2 linked regions of the Chitinophaga caseinilytica genome follow. The protein of the gene in region 1 binds, or shares a complex with, the protein of each later gene. Links are inferred from orthologs where the notes say so. Each region holds a gene or a part of one and is shown on either strand. Other genes may lie near its edges.

Region 1 (3,201 bases):
AGTTACCGGAATTTTTCATTGGAAATATATCAAAGTAAAATGGCAAAGATCAAGATCACCCAGGTAAAGAGCGGAATCGACCGTCCTGAACGTCAGAAGCTGACGCTGAAGGCGCTCGGTCTGAAAAAGATGAACAATACCGTTGAGGTGGAAGCTACTCCCCAGATCCTGGGCATGGTTCGCACCGTTCACCACCTGGTGAAAGTGGAACAAGTGAATGCATAATGTAAAATTTTCATTTTTACATTTGGCTTTCTGTTTTTTTGAATTATCATTGTAAAAGCGAGCGGTTGATTTCCGCGCAAGTAAAACAATTACACAAATGAGCTTACATCAACTCCGTCCTGCACAAGGCGCAGTACATAAAGAAAAACGCCTGGGTCGCGGTGAGGCCTCCGGTAAAGGTGGTACCTCTACGAAAGGTAACAAAGGTGCCCAATCCAACACCGGCTACTCCAGCAAACGTGGTCACGAAGGTGGCCAGATGCCGATCCAGCGCCGTCTGCCCAAACGTGGTTTCCATCCGATCAGCCGTGTAGACTACAAAGTCTTCAACATTGGTCAGCTGGACACTATCGTTGAAAAATACGGTATCCAGGAATTCAGCCTCGAGAACCTCTACATGAACGGCCTCATCAGCAAAACCGACCAGGTGAAAGTGCTGGGCCACGGTGAACTGAAGAGCAAAGTAACGCTGAAAGTGAACGCGATCAGCGAGAAAGCCAAAGCAGCCATCGAAGCAGCTGGTGGTTCTGTGGAACTGGTTTAAGAAATTACGATAGAGAAGGCGCCTACGGAGTAGTGCGTCTTTTCGAATTTTACACGCGTTATTAAACTCTTATCTTCCTGTGAAGAAATTTATCGAAACCATAAAGAACATCTGGAGTATCGAGGACCTGCGTAAACGCATCCTCACAACGCTGCTCCTGGTACTGGTATACCGTGTTGGTTCCTATATCACCCTTCCCGGTCTCGATCCCAACGAGCTGGCCAAATTCTCCGAGACTTCCCAGCAAGGTATCCTGGGGCTGTTCAACATGTTTGCCGGTGGGTCTTTCTCCCGCGCATCCATTTTCGCCCTCGGCATCATGCCCTATATCTCGGCGTCTATCGCCATTCAGCTCCTCACGATCGCCGTTCCCTATTTCCAGAAATTACAGAAAGAAGGTGACAGCGGCCGGAAAAAGATCAACCAATACACCCGCCTGCTCACTGTTATCGTGACGGCTTTCCAGGCCAGTGCCTACGTTGCGTACCTCAGAACGCAATCCGGTGCGGCGCTCATCCCCGCATACGGCGGCTTCATGTTCTGGCTTTCCACCACCGTGGTGCTGACCGCCGGAACGCTGTTCGTTATGTGGCTGGGTGAAAAAATCACGGATAAGGGCATTGGTAACGGTACCTCCATCATCATCATGATGGGCATTCTCGCCCGCCTCCCCGAATCCCTCCTGCAGGAATTCTCCCTGAAAACAACAGGCGCCGGCGGCGGTCTCCTCATCTTCCTCGTGGAAATTGCCATGTTCATCGTGATCACCATCGGGCTCATCCTGCTGGTTCAGGGAACACGCAAAATCCCGGTGAATTACGCCAAGCGAATCGTAGGTAATAAACAATACGGTGGCGTTCGCCAGTTCATTCCCCTCAAAGTGAATGCTGCAGGCGTTATGCCCATCATCTTCGCCCAGGCCATCATGTTCATTCCGGCCACGGCGATCGGTTTCGCCACCCAGAGCGAAGGCGCGTCCGGCTTCATCCGTATCTTCAGCGATCACACCAACCCCTGGTACAATGTGATCTATGCCGTACTGGTGATCGTCTTCACGTTCTTCTACACCGCGCTCATTTTCAACCCCACCCAAATGGCGGACGAAATGAAACGCAACAACGGGTTCATCCCCGGTGTGAAACCCGGTAAAGCTACTGCCGACTACATCGGCGCAGTTATGGACCGCATCACCCTCCCGGGCTCGGTGTTCCTGGCGCTCGTAGGCGTACTGCCCGGTATCGCTGCCGCACTCAACGTGAACAGCCAGTTCGCTACCTTCTTCGGTGGTACCTCGCTGCTGATCATGGTCGGTGTAATCCTCGATACCCTGCAGCAGATCGAAAGCCAGCTGCTCATGCGTCACTATGACGGTCTCATGAGCTCCGGCCGCATCAAAGGCAGAACTTCACCCGCCAACGCGTAACCGCAACAGGCTAATATATTGGCAGCCATCCTGAACTAATAAGCAGGATGGCTGTTTTGTTTACGGCAAGGCCGTCTCGGCATTTTTAGTTAATTTTGCATGTTATGATTCATTATAAGACAAAAGAAGAAATTGAGCTGATGCGTGAAAGTGCCCAGCTGGTAAGCGCCACCCTCGCTGAGGTGGCCCGCCGGCTGAAGCCTGGCATGAGCACGCTGGACGTCGACGCCATCGCGGAGCAATTCATCCGCGACCATGGTGCGGTGCCCTCCTTCAAAAATTATAAAGGGTTTCCCAATACCTGCTGCATTTCCGTGAACGAAGCGGTCGTGCATGGCATTCCCAATGCATATGTGATCAAGGAGGGCGACCTCGTTTCGGTAGACGTGGGGGTGTTCAAGAACGGATTCCATGGCGACAGTGCCTATACCTTCGCGATAGGGGAGGTTCCGGCGCACGTACGGAAGCTGATGACCGCTACGAAGGTGGCGCTCAACAAGGGCATCGAAAAGGCCGTTGTGGGCAACCGGGTGGGCGATATTGCCTATGCCATCCAGGATTACCTGGAGAAGGAGCGGGGATATGGCGTGGTACGTGAGCTGGTAGGCCACGGATTGGGACGTAACCTCCATGAAGACCCCCAGGTGCCGAATTATGGCCGCAGGGGCAGCGGTGCCGTGCTGAAGGATGGATTGGTGATCGCGATCGAGCCGATGGTGAATCTGGGTACCCGGGACGTGGAATACCTGGAAGATGGTTGGACGGTTGTGACGAGAGACCGGAAGGTGTCGGTACACTACGAACATACGGTTTCGGTGCAGAAAGGGAAGGCCGACGTGCTGTCCACTTTTGTGGAAATTGAAGCGGCTGAGCAGCAAAACCCGGTGTTGGCGGGGGCGGTGGCGCAATAAAATGCTCCATGCCAATAAGTATTCCTATATACATATCATCTTGTTTAGTAGATAGTTACAGAATTATTCACAACAAGTGGGGGGACTTTATCCACAAT
Region 2 (5,027 bases), 4.5 Mb from region 1 along the record:
GATCTGAATATTGGCGGGGAGGTTTTTCCGCATGAGGGCCACTGCTTCCACGGAAGCACCCTTCTCGGCGTAGCCGGTACTGGTTTTCACGAAATCGACCCCGTACCGCCCATATAGCTCGCAGCATCGCACGATCTCTTCCTCCAATAATATGCCACTTTCGATGATCACCTTGATCTTGCGCTGTTTGTTCCGGATGATGGGCATGATGGTAGCGATTTCCTTTTCCAGGAATGCCCAGTCGCCCCCGCGCACCGCGATGAGGTTGGCGACCATGTCCAGCTCGTCTGCCCCGTCGATGATAGCGAGCACGGATTCGGCTACTTTGGCCTCTATGGCGGAATAGCCGAAGGGGAAACCGATGACGGTGGCGATGGCGGTGGTGGTGCCGCCGAGGAAGGTTTTGGCCGTGCTTACGAAAGGAGGCGGCACGCACACGGCGGCGAAGTCGTATTCCACGGCTTCCATGCTGAGGCGTTTTACGTCGTCGAGCGTAGTAACGGGTTTGAGGACGGTATGGTCGATGTACCGGTTAATGTTCATTTTCTGAAGGGTGTTTTCCAAAAATAAAAAAACGGAGTTACGCAGGATGGTCCCGGGTAACTCCGTTGGTTATTTTACGCAGCGGGTATTTATTGTTCTTTCCCGTGACAGTTTTTGAATTTCTTGCCGCTACCGCAGGGGCAGGGATCGTTCCGGCCTACTTTGGGGCCTACGCGAACGGGTTCCTGTTTGGGCTCGTCCATGGCGGGCGCGTAATCTTCGCGGCGGGCGGAGGCGGAGCCTTGCTGTTGCTGCGGAGCGTTGTGGCCATTGGAAGCTTCCGGGTCCTGGTGGGAGGCGCGCATGTGGCTCATGTCGGTTTTTTCTTCATGGCCTTCGGTGATCTGCGCTTCTTCTTCGGCCTGCTGACCGGGGATGCCGGCTTTGCAGAGGAAGGAAACGATCTCTTTGGAGTTTTCGGCGCTCATCTGTTTGAACAGCTCGAACGCTTCAAATTTATAGATCAGCAGCGGGTCTTTCTGTTCGTACACGGCGCTTTGAACGGACTGTTTCAGGTCGTCCATGGCGCGGAGGTGCTCTTTCCAGGCGTCGTCGATCAGGTTGAGGGTGATGGAGCGCTCGAGTGCGGAGATGGTCTCCTTGCCGTGGGTGTCCACCACCTTGCGGAGGGGCGCCAGTACGTGGAGGCCGCGGCGGCCGTCGGTGAACGGGATCGAAATGTTCTCGATATGCTGGCCCTGCTCTTCGAAGATCTTTTTGATGACGGGGTAGGTACCGGTCACCACCTCGTTGGTACGGCGGTGGTAATTGGCAACCGCTTCACCATAGAGCTTTTCAGCGATTTCCTGCACGTTCCCTTTCTGGAATTCGTCTTCGGAAATCACGGTATCTATCGCGAAGTTCTTGATCACTTCCAGTTTGAACGCTTCGAAGTCGCCGGTGGCGCGATGCGTGTTTACCAGGTTATCCGCTACTTCGTAGAAGGCATTGTCGATATCGATGGCGAGGCGCTCGCCGAACAGGGCGTGGTTGCGTTTGGAATAAATTACCGTACGCTGCTTGTTCATCACGTCGTCGTACTCGAGCAGGCGCTTACGGATGCCGAAGTTGTTCTCTTCCACTTTCTTCTGGGCGCGTTCGATGGAGCGGGTGATCATGCTGTGCTGGATCACTTCGCCTTCCTTGTAACCCATACGGTCCATGAGCGCGGCGATACGGTCGGAGCCGAACATGCGCATCAGGTCGTCTTCCAGCGATACGAAGAACTGGGAAGTACCGGGGTCGCCCTGGCGACCGGCACGGCCGCGCAACTGGCGGTCTACACGGCGGCTTTCGTGGCGTTCGGTACCGATGATGGCGAGACCGCCGGCATCTTTCACGCCGGGCCCCAGCTTGATGTCCGTACCACGGCCGGCCATGTTGGTGGCGATGGTCACGGCGCCGGGCATACCTGCTTCGGCCACGATCTGGGCTTCACGGGCGTGCTGTTTGGCGTTCAGTACGTTGTGGGGGATTTTTTCGAAGGTGAGCATTTTACCGAGGAGCTCAGACACCTCTACCGAGGTAGTACCTACCAGTACGGGGCGGCCCGCTTCTTTCAGTTTCTTGATCTCTTCGATCACGGCGCGGTATTTATCGCGCTTGGTTTTATATACGAGGTCTTCCGCGTCTTTACGGGTGATCGGCAGGTTGGTGGGGATGGTTACCACGTCCAGCTTGTAGATTTCCCAGAACTCGCCGGCTTCGGTAGTGGCCGTACCGGTCATACCACCGAGTTTGTGGTACATACGGAAGTAGTTCTGCAGGGTAATGGTGGCGAACGTTTGGGTGGCGGCTTCCACTTTCACGTTTTCCTTGGCTTCGATCGCCTGATGCAGGCCATCGGAGTAACGGCGGCCATCGAGGATACGGCCGGTTTGCTCGTCCACGATTTTCACTTTCCCGTCCATCACCACGTATTCCACGTCTTTTTCGAAGAGGGTGTACGCTTTGAGGAGCTGCTGCACGGAGTGGATGCGTTCCGATTTCACGGCGAAGTCCTGGAGGAGCTGGTCTTTCCGGGCCATTTTATCTTCGGCGGTCAGGTCCATTTTTTCCAGTTCCGCGATTTCGGAGCCAACGTCCGGCATTACGAAAAACGCGGGGTCTTCGCCGGCGCCGGTGATGAGGGCGATACCTTTATCGGTGAGGTCTACGCTGTTGTTCTTTTCGTCGATATGGAACAGGAGGCCTTCGTCTACCTTGGGCATTTCGCGCTGCTGGTCGGCGATGTAATAGTTCTCCGCTTTCTGCTGGAGCACTTTCATGCCGGGTTCGCTGAGGTATTTGATGAGGGCGCTGTTCTTGGGGAGGCCGCGATGGGCGCGCATGAGCGCGAGGCCGCCCGTTTTCGGGTCGTCTTTCCCTTCGGCGATGAGCTTCTTGGCTTCGAGGAGGCTGGAGGTCACGATCTTGCGCTGCTCTTCCACCAGCCGCTGGATGCGGGGCTTCAGGGTGTGGAACTCCTGCTCGTCGCCACGGGGGATAGGGCCGGAGATGATGAGCGGGGTACGCGCATCGTCGATCAAAACACTGTCCACCTCATCCACCATCGCGAAGTGGTGCTTGCGCTGCACCATTTCTTCGGGGCTGTGCACCATGTTATCGCGCAGGTAATCGAAGCCGAATTCGTTGTTGGTACCGTAGGTAATGTCTGCCTGGTAAGCGTTGCGGCGCTCGAAGGAGTTGGGCTGGTGCTTGTCGATGCAATCCACGGTGATGCCGAGGAATTCGAACAGGGGGCCGTTCCATTCGGAGTCACGACGTGCGAGGTAATCGTTCACCGTTACCACGTGCACGCCTTCGCCGGTGAGGGCGTTGAGGTAAGCGGGGAGCGTGGAAACGAGGGTTTTACCTTCACCCGTCGCCATTTCGGAAATTTTACCCTGGTGCAATACCATACCGCCGATCAGCTGTACGTCGTAATGCACCATGTTCCAGGTTACTTCCGTACCGCCCGCGATCCAGGTGTTCTTCCAGGCCACTTTGTCACCTTCGATGGTCACATAGTCGCGCAGAACGGCGAGGTTGCGGTCCATATCGGTAGCGGTGGCGGTGATAACGGGATTTTCCTTGAGCCTGCGGGCCGATTCCTTCACGACTGCAAATGCTTCGGGAAGGAGCTGGTTGAGGACTTCTTCTATTTTCTTGTTACGATCTTTCTGGAGCTTGTCGATCTCACGGTAGATGAGATCTTTGGTGTTCACGTCCTCTTCGGACTCTGCGGAAGTTTTCTTCTCTGCGATCTCCCGGTCTATTTCGGCCAGGTGATCCTTGATACGGGAACGGAAAACCTGCGTTTTGCCACGCAGTTCGTCGATAGGCAGGGATGACAGTTTTTCATACTCCTCGTTGATCTGCTTCACCATGGGAAGGATCAGCCTGATGTCTCGCTCAGACTTGTTTCCTCCGAAAAGCTTTGTTAAAAAACCTAGCATGTTAAAATTTTCGATGTCTAAAAGAATAAAGGAACCTGGTTGCGGGGGAAATATAGTCAAATATTAAGCCCGGATGCCAGGTTGTGACAAGGTGGCAGGAGCAGGCCTGCGGACCAAGGCTGGTAAAATTAGGAATTTTTGGGGGATGACCCTATCAAATCCCGGAAAAATTAAGCCTGCCGCGGTATTTCTGCCGTTTGGAAGGAGAAAATGCAGGATTTCTGCGGACGGGAAACGCCCCCGCCCCCGGAAGCCCTTTTTACAGCCCCGTTCCCCATCCCCGACTTCCTTAAAAAAAATAATTAGTGTTGGATAGACACTATCCCACAAAAAATGAGCACATTCGTGTCCGGCATTTTCCGCTTTTTCATCACAAAAAGTAAAAAATGTGGAAATACTTTTTATAAATTTAAAGGTTTTAATCACCGTATTAGATTTTTACAAACAACACGTCTATGAAGCAGATACAGCCTAAGAGTCTTTTCGTTGCCAGCTGCCTGGCCCTGCTTGTCACTTCCTTATCCTTCGGGATTCGCGCCGGCATCCTCGGACAGCTGGGCGTGCAATTCCATCTGAACGCCCAGGAATTATCCATCATCGCCGGTACTGCTTTTTGGGGTTTCCCGCTCGCCGTTGTGCTGGGCGGTTTCATCGTAGATGCCATCGGCATGAAACGCCTGCTCATCGCGGCATTCGTGCTGCATTTGCTCGGCATCGTCCTCACCATCGCCACACCTTATTTCAGCTCCGGTTTCTGGCCGCTGTTCATCTCCACCCTGTTCATCGGTATGGCGAACGGTACGGTGGAAGCAGCCTGCAACCCGCTCGTAGCCACTATCTTCCCCGATAATAAAACCACCAAGCTGAACCACTTTCACCTCTGGTTCCCCGGCGGTATCGTAGTAGGCGCGCTCGTGGTATTCCTGTTCAAGGAGCTCGGGCATGCCGACCTCTGGCAACTGCAGGTAGGCCTCATGATCATCCCTACGCTGCTGTACGGTTACCTCTTCTCCAAGCTGGACTTCCCCGTTACGGAGCGCGTGGCCG

What was found. The genes of interacting proteins can lie anywhere in the genome.
Region 2: the proteins of secY (region 1) and secA are in contact, whole or in part, in a crystal structure (PDB 3DIN), measured with the Thermotoga maritima proteins. The link is inferred for Chitinophaga caseinilytica from one-to-one orthologs. Residues at the interface, in WP_004081795.1 of Thermotoga maritima: Glu108, Gly109, Glu110, Glu111, Ala236, Glu237, Arg238, Arg239, Ile240, Thr241, Ile242, Gln243, Tyr244, Ala245, Arg246, Arg247, Val248, Thr249, Gly250, Arg251, Arg252, Val253, Tyr254, Gly256, Ala257, Ser258, Thr259, Tyr260, Leu261, Pro262; in WP_004082002.1 of Thermotoga maritima: Glu261, Ala262, Arg263, Lys300, Ala301, Arg302, Thr303, Ile304, Ile305, Leu323, Tyr324, Asp325, Pro326, Val329, Ser330, Tyr333, Ile336, Lys340, Phe345, Val349, Glu363, Phe364, Tyr374, Ser375, Gly376, Gly377, Glu393, Ile395, Thr482, Ser483.

The regions. Positions count from the first base shown.
Region 1 is NZ_CP150096.1:6,341,404-6,344,604, reverse strand. The notes cover bases 106-3,020. They hold secY (preprotein translocase subunit SecY), read left to right. Parts: upstream 106-848; coding sequence 849-2,192; downstream 2,193-3,020. Other genes in these bases: map (type I methionyl aminopeptidase), read left to right, coding at 2,297-3,020; rplO (50S ribosomal protein L15), read left to right, coding at 323-769; rpmD (50S ribosomal protein L30), read left to right, coding at 106-225. Also shown: more of rpmD, read left to right, coding at 40-105; more of map, read left to right, coding at 3,021-3,103. UniProt on the Escherichia coli protein: The central subunit of the protein translocation channel SecYEG. Consists of two halves formed by TMs 1-5 and 6-10.
Region 2 is NZ_CP150096.1:1,889,738-1,894,764, forward strand. Bases 433-4,305 are described here. They hold secA (preprotein translocase subunit SecA), read right to left. Parts: upstream 3,981-4,305; coding sequence 633-3,980; downstream 433-632. Other genes in these bases: deoC (deoxyribose-phosphate aldolase), read right to left, coding at 433-543; WJU22_RS08125 (hypothetical protein), read right to left, coding at 4,044-4,305. Outside these bases: more of deoC, read right to left, coding at 1-432; more of WJU22_RS08125, read right to left, coding at 4,306-4,406; WJU22_RS08130 (MFS transporter), read left to right, coding at 4,436-5,027. UniProt on the Escherichia coli protein: Required for protein export, interacts with the SecYEG preprotein conducting channel.